2 linked regions of the Fibrella aestuarina BUZ 2 genome follow. The protein of the gene in region 2 interacts with the protein of the main gene of each other region in a pairwise test. Links are inferred from orthologs where the notes say so. Each region holds a gene or a part of one and is shown on either strand. Other genes may lie near its edges.

What was found. The genes of interacting proteins can lie anywhere in the genome.
Region 1: the proteins of FAES_RS02625 (region 2) and FAES_RS04095 interact in binary tests that used the Escherichia coli proteins (3 or more experiments, as listed by UniProt). The link is inferred for Fibrella aestuarina BUZ 2 from one-to-one orthologs.

The regions. Positions count from the first base shown.
Region 1 is NC_020054.1:1,037,220-1,040,682, forward strand. The notes cover bases 408-3,250. They hold FAES_RS04095 (citrate synthase), read right to left. Parts: upstream 2,550-3,250; coding sequence 1,266-2,549; downstream 408-1,265. Other genes in these bases: bioA (adenosylmethionine--8-amino-7-oxononanoate transaminase), read right to left, coding at 408-1,043; FAES_RS04100 (phosphoribosylanthranilate isomerase), read left to right, coding at 2,802-3,250. In the rest of the region: more of bioA, read right to left, coding at 1-407; more of FAES_RS04100, read left to right, coding at 3,251-3,452.
Region 2 is NC_020054.1:672,193-675,872, reverse strand. Bases 227-3,153 are described here. They hold FAES_RS02625 (diacylglycerol/lipid kinase family protein), read left to right. Parts: upstream 227-1,199; coding sequence 1,200-2,108; downstream 2,109-3,153. Other genes in these bases: FAES_RS02620 (MFS transporter), read right to left, coding at 2,120-3,153; FAES_RS02630 (YybH family protein), read right to left, coding at 632-1,063; FAES_RS02635 (DUF2795 domain-containing protein), read left to right, coding at 303-524. In the rest of the region: FAES_RS02640 (aldose 1-epimerase family protein), read right to left, coding at 1-36; more of FAES_RS02620, read right to left, coding at 3,154-3,370; FAES_RS02615 (hypothetical protein), read left to right, coding at 3,641-3,680. UniProt on the Escherichia coli protein: In vitro phosphorylates phosphatidylglycerol but not diacylglycerol; the in vivo substrate is unknown.

The sequences.
Region 1 (3,463 bases), 360 kb from region 2 along the record:
ACGCGGGGCGTGCTGCGCAGTTCGTCGGCAAACAGGGCGTGCTGGGCAGCAATGCGCTCAATGTCGGCCATGCGGTCGGGCGTGAGCAGCAGGTCGAGGCTGGCTAGGCCCGCCGTGCAGGCCAACGGGTTGGCCGTGAACGAGTGCCCGTGAAAGAGCGTCTTCATCCGGTCGGTCGAGAGGAAGGCGTCGTAAATGGCTTGTGTGCAGGTCGTCACGCCGAGCGCCATGGTGCCGCCCGTCAGCCCCTTTGACAGGCACATGAGGTCGGGCTTTTCGGTCAGGTAATGGCTGGCAAACAGCTTACCCGTGCGCCCAAAGCCGGTCATCACTTCGTCGGCAATGAGCAGCGCACCCTTGGCCCGCGCCATCGAAAAGAGTTGATCCAGCACGGCGGGTGCATACATGTTCATGCCACCCGACCCCTGCACCAGCGGCTCCACAATGAACGCCGCCACGTCGTCGGTGAACGCCGCTTTGGCCAGTTCGAGCACCTCCGCTTCGCGGCCTGGTATAGGCGTAGGCAGAAACGTGACGTCGAACAGGAACGGAGCAAACGGCGTAGTGAACGTCGACCGCCCACCTACGGCCATCGCGCCGAAGGTATCACCGTGGTAGGCGTCCTCAAAAGCGATGACTTTGCGGCGGGGCTGCCCGAGATTATGCCAGTACTGGAAAGCCATTTTCAGGGCCACTTCCACGGCCGTCGACCCATTGTCGGAGTAAAAAACCCGGCGTTGGTTGTCGGGCAGAATGGGCAGTAGTCGCTCCGCCAACTGAACTGCGGGCTCGTGGGTGAAACCGGCAAAGATGACGTGTTCGAGGGTGTGTAGCTGGTCGCTGATACGACTGGCGATGTGGGGGTGGGCATGACCGTGCAGGTTTACCCACCACGACGAAATCATATCAAGAATGGCGCGGCCATCAGCGGTATGCAACACCGAGCCTTCGCCCCGCACAATGGGCACCGGCAACGGCGCCGTCTGCATTTGGGTAAATGGATGCCAAATGACGGCCTTGTCTCGTTGAGGAAGTTGACTCATAGTAATACCGAAGCTGGAGCTTCGGCCGCGAAATTAGCGCACATTGGTCAGGTACGTGCTAAATAACCCTGTCCAATCTGCCTATGCGCCAATTAGCCAGCTCGAAACTGGAGCTGTGTAAAAATGATCAACTACCGGAGCTGGCGCTTCAGCATTATCAAAAAAAAAGGCCGTTGACCCAGAGTGGTCAACGGCCTTGGATACAAAAATCAGGTCTTACTATTACTTCCGGTCGCCGATGGCTACGAATTCGCGGAGGGTAGCGCCCGTGTAAATCTGACGCGGCCGACCGATGGGCTCTTTCTGCTCGCGCATCTCTTTCCACTGGGCAATCCAGCCCGGCAGGCGACCGATAGCAAACAACACGGTAAACATGTTCGTCGGGATGCCGAGGGCGCGGTAGATGATGCCCGAGTAGAAGTCGACGTTGGGGTAGAGTTTACGCTGAACGAAGTACGGGTCGTTCAGCGCGGCTTCTTCGAGCCCTTTGGCAATTTCCAGAACCGGGTCGTTCACGCCGAGCTTGTTGAGCACGTCGTCGGCGGCTTTTTTGATGATCTTGGCGCGCGGGTCGAAGTTTTTGTACACACGGTGACCAAACCCGAACAGTCGGAAGCCCGTCGTTTTCGCGTTTTTCGCCATGTCGATGTACTTCGCCACGTCGCCGCCACCCGCTTTGATCTCTTCCAGCATCTCGATCACCTCCTGGTTGGCGCCACCATGCAGCGGTCCCCACAGGGCATTGATGCCCGCTGCGATCGACGAATAAATGTTGGCCTGCGACGAACCCACGAGCCGAACCGTGCTGGTCGAGCAGTTCTGTTCGTGGTCGGCGTGCAGAATCAGCAGCACGTTCAGCGCTTCAGCGACGACGGGGTCAACTTTGTAGTCTTCCACCGGCAGCGCAAACATCATATTCAGGAAATTCGGAATATAATCGAGCTCATTTTTGGGGTAATTGGTCGGGTGTCCCAGTGAGCGTTTGTACGACCAGGTAGCGATCGTGGGCAACTTGGCCATCAGCCGCGTAATGTGCAGGTCGGTATTGTTGCTGCCATCATACGAATCGGGGTAGAAAGCGGCCATCGCGTTGACCAGCGACCCGAGCACACACATGGGGTGAGCACTCACCGGGAAGCCGTCAAAAATCTTCCGCATGTCTTCGTTGACCAGCGTGTGCCGACGAATCGCCGTGGCAAACGAGTCGTACTGCTCCTGTGTGGGCAGCTCGCCGTAGATCAGCAAATACGATACTTCCAGGAACGACGCCTTCGCCGCCAGCTCTTCAATTGAGTAGCCCCGGTACCGCAAAATTCCCTCTTCTCCATCCAGAAACGTAATGGCACTTTGGGTGGCTCCCGTGTTTTTGTAACCCCGGTCGAGCGTAACGTACCCCGTCTGATCGCGGAGAACGGAAATATCTACAGCCTTTTCATGTTCAGAGCCTTCCAAGGTGGGAAAGCTGTACGACTTGCCATCTACGATGAATTCAGCATTACTTGCCATACGTGCGTGGGAGAGCGTTAACGGTTTGTATGCCCGTTTATAGAGCAGCGGGCGAAATTAGTACCAAAACAATTTGTAATCCCCGCACGATCGCCGAAAAGTTCAAGCAGACGGGGGTTTGTTCCTACAACCCTAAACCGGGAAGGGGAGTTTAAGCGGGACGCGTAATTCGCCCACCTACCCAATAAGTAGCAGCTTTGGAGCCTATACTACTCAGTCTTTCTGTTTAGATTTCCGTTAAAATCCTGCACGATGTCTGCTCCACGCGTTAAAATCTGTTGCATCAGTACCCCCGCCGAAGCCCAATTGGCTATTCGCTACGGCGCTGCCGCCCTGGGTTTGGTTGGCCCCATGCCCAGCGGACCCGGCGTCATCACTGACGATGAAATTGCGGTCATTGCCAAAGCGGTGCCGCCGCCGATCGCTACCTTTTTGCTGACAAGCGAGACCGCCGCTGCCCGGATCATCGCCCATCAGCGGCGAGTCAATACCAATACCGTACAACTGGTGGATGCCCTCACCGACGGGGCCTATGCCGATATCCGCGCGGCGCTGCCCGGTATCCGGCTTGTGCAGGTCATCCACGTGATCGACGAACGGTCACGCGACGAGGCCCTGCAAATTGCGCCGCACGTGGATGCGTTGCTGCTTGATAGCGGCAATCCCAATCTGGCCGTGAAAGAACTGGGCGGAACGGGGCGCGTACACAATTGGGCCATCAGCCGCCAGATTCGGGAGCAATCACCCGTGCCGATTTTTCTGGCTGGTGGCCTTCGCCCCGATAACGTCCGCCAGGCGATCGATGCCGTCGAACCTTTCGGTCTCGATCTATGCAGCGGGGTACGTACCCAGGGCCAGCTGGACGAAGCCAAACTGGCGGCGTTCATGAAGAATGTATACTGAATGATGTACAA
Region 2 (3,680 bases):
CACCCGGAGGTATTGATTTTGAAGTGTATAGGGCATGATCGATGTGTTTCTTGCTAAATATCGGCGGTTTGGTAACAACGACAGGCGGAGTAACGTAAAAGCGAACAGCGCTTAATAAACGGTAATCTAACCCGTACATTTTCTCTGCTGTTTTTATAACATTGCCCCCACGAAGCCGTTTATGCCATAACCTGCTAACAGTCAGTTTTGAAAAACAAATAGCGTATCGTGTTGCATTAGTGTTTTTTTTTACTTTTGCAGCCTCAAAAAATACGGACCTTAAAAGCGTAATTTTTTCTACTATGTACTGGACTCTCGAACTTGCATCTTACCTGGAAGATGCTCCCTGGCCCGCCACCAAAGACGAACTCATTGACTTCTCGATCCGGTCGGGCGCCCCGCTGGAAGTGGTTGAAAACCTTCAGGAACTGGAAGACGACGGCCAACCCTACGAGAGCATCGAAGAAATCTGGCCCGATTACCCTACCAAAGACGACTTCTTCTTCAACGAAGACGAGTACTAATGAATAATGTACGATGTACAATGTACAATGGGCCGGGCGACGTTCCGCTTACGAAAGCCCGCTTGCCGACAGCGCCATTGTACATTGTACATCGTACATTATTCATTCTACGAAGAATGATCGCTGACGATCAGCCAGCGACCGTTGATCTTGCGCCATAAGAGCGTAAAATGCCCACCTACGTCGCCAATCTGCGGGCGGGTCAGGTGCCACTTCCCGATCACGTAGGCCACGTTGGGTCCGGGAAAGTCGACCTTCAGAATCGTGAAGGCCAACGTACCCATCGACGCCCGGTCGGGGTAGCGCTTTTTGTAATTGGCCAGCGTGGCCGCATACCCGTAGGTAATCCCTGCCTTCCCCACAAACGTTAGCGAATCGGACGGCCAATAGCCAACCATAAACTGCTCGACGCGGCCGGCGTTCCAGTCGTTGTTCTGGCGTTTTAGAATACCAAGCACTTCCTGGCGGTCGGCCGCTGTCTGGGCCATACTCGATTGAGCGAGCGCGAGTAGAACGATAAGGCAAAGCAGGTGTCTCATTTTTGGCGAACTTTAGGGCATGAAATGGTTACGTGATTTTTACCGGGAATATAAGCCCTACGTCTTCTCCGACGGGTGGTATTACATTTTCATTATCGTTTTCATTGCCCTGATGTTTCTGTTTTTTGCCTAGCTGATGCCCGCCACCGACCTGCTCGTTATTATCAATCCGCTTTCAGGTACGTTGCCGCTGGCGCAGAAAGAGGCCCTTCGCACCTACATTGTGGCCGAAGCGCAACGTCAGGGCTTTCAACCGGAGATCATCACCACCACCCACGCGGGCCATGCCACCGAGCTGGCCGCGCAGGCAGCCCGAAGCGGCATCCGGCGCGTGCTGGTCATGGGGGGCGACGGTACCGTCAACGAAACGGCCCGCGCGCTCCGCAAAACGGCCACGGCGCTGGGCATCATCCCGATGGGGTCGGGCAATGGGCTGGCGCGGCACTTGGGGATCCCGATGAACCCGCAAAAAGCCATTCAGAAAGCCATCAGTGGGCGGCCCGTTCTGATCGACAGCGCCGAACTGAACGAGTTGCCTTTTTTCTGCACTGCGGGCCTGGGTTTCGAGGCCTACGTAGCCCACGAATTTGCCAAACAGCCCGTGCGTGGGTTACAAACCTACGTCCGCACCACCTATCAGGCCTTCTGGAATTACCAACCGGCCAGTTACCTCATCAATAACGTACCTGCCGGGCCACTTTTCTCGCTGACCATCGCCAACGCTGCCCAATTTGGCAACAACGCCTGGATTGCTCCCAACGCTAACGTCTCCGACGGCCTGCTCGATGTATGCCTGATTCGGCCCTTCCCCGGCCACATGGTGGCCATGATCGGTTGGCAGCTCTTCAACCGAACCCTCAACCAATCTTCCTACTGGGCAAGCCAGCCTCTCCGGCAGGCCACATTGGCCAAAGTCACCGACGATGCCCCTGACCTGGATGGGCCAGATACGTTGCTGGCCCATGCCGATGGCGAACCCGTGCTGCTTCCGGGCAACGAGTGCACGGTTCGGGTATTGCCGGCCAGCCTGTTGGTGCTCCTCTGACCTGCTTCCGCTTATACGTAGTTCTGATTGGCCGGCTCGGTTTCCTTCGCCGACGCTTCGGGCAGGTAGATGGCCCGGTAGGCAATTACGCCCAGCGCCAACGCATAGAAGATAAACGGCGCCCGCGCATCCACGGCGGTCAGCAGCGTTGTCGCCACGGCCGCCATGAAACTCGCCACGCCGCCCAGCGCCTGCGTATCGCCGAAAATACTACCCTGCCCCTCTCCTTTCGATACGAGTTGCGAGGTGAGGCCCGAGATCAGCCCGGCGAGCAAACCAATACTCAGCGAATCGACGGTAGCCGCGATGTAGAGCATCATCACGCTCCCACCCGTGAACGCATACAGCCCCATCACGCCGATGCCCACGAAAGCCAGCACGATCAGCATTTTCCGTTGGTTGACGTGCTTAACCGCAAACTGAAAAAACAGCAGGTTCGTGGCAAAGGTGATCAGGCTGTAATAAATGAAGAAGAACGAGGCCTGTTTGGGCGTCAGGCCCAGATCGCCCACAATGAGGTAGGCGATGAAGTAATTGTAGTAGCCCAGCGCCAGCAACGACAGCAGTTGCAAAATATACAGGTCTTTGAAGCCCTCTAGCTTCTTGTCGACCTCGGCGAGTTGATCCCAGAGCGTTTTCACTTTGATCGCGTTCAGGGCTTTTGCTTTCAACTCTTTCAGTTCGACCGGCTGCTTCTCCTTTTGGTTGGTCTCTTTAAAGATGAACGTCAGCACCACATTGAGCACCGCCAGCCCGATACACATAATCACGATCGGAATGGGATCGAACCGGGCCTGCGCCAGCGCGATGATCAGCACACCGCCCACCGCTGGGCCAAACAACGCGCCCAGCGCCGTAATGCTTCCCTGAATGCTCGTTTGCTGCATCATGTCCTGCTTGGGAGCCATGTCGACCACCGCCGAGCGCAGCACCGACGACATGCCATTGGTTGTGCCTTCAACGGCCCGGTTGCTCAGGTAACCACCCACGTTGACCGGGAGCAACAGAAAGGGTGCCAGCAGGGAGCCAAGCGCGGTACCGATCAACACGGGGCGGCGCCCAATTTTGTCGGATAAAGCCCCCAGTACGGGCGATAACACAAGTTGCAGACCCAGCAACAGGGCCGAGCCAGCCATGACCCAGACCTGCTTGGCCGACAGCGTTTCGGTGTATTTGTTGAACAGCGGGCCTACCCCTCCCGCAACGACGGCATCAATAAAGGTGATGCCGTACACAAGTGCCAGTTTTGGATTCTTGAACATCAGCGTGTACACAAAAAAACCTGCCAACCGGCAGGCTATGTGCTAGATTAAGCAACTCATTGTTTAACTAGTTAGTCGATCCATTTAATAGATTTAAGATCATTCCTGCGTTCCTATTTCGGTGATTTCCCGCTTACCGGGCCGTTAGCAAGGCTTATTTTTGCCCTTTTCCCCGGCGGGCCACCTCAATTTCGCTAACCTTTTTATTGATTGAGAGCTCGAAATAAAAGGCGGAAACAGTAGGCCGCTCGCCTGCGTTACTCAACCATTATGCAAGATATTGAACCGTTTTATGGCTGGGAGAAGTACT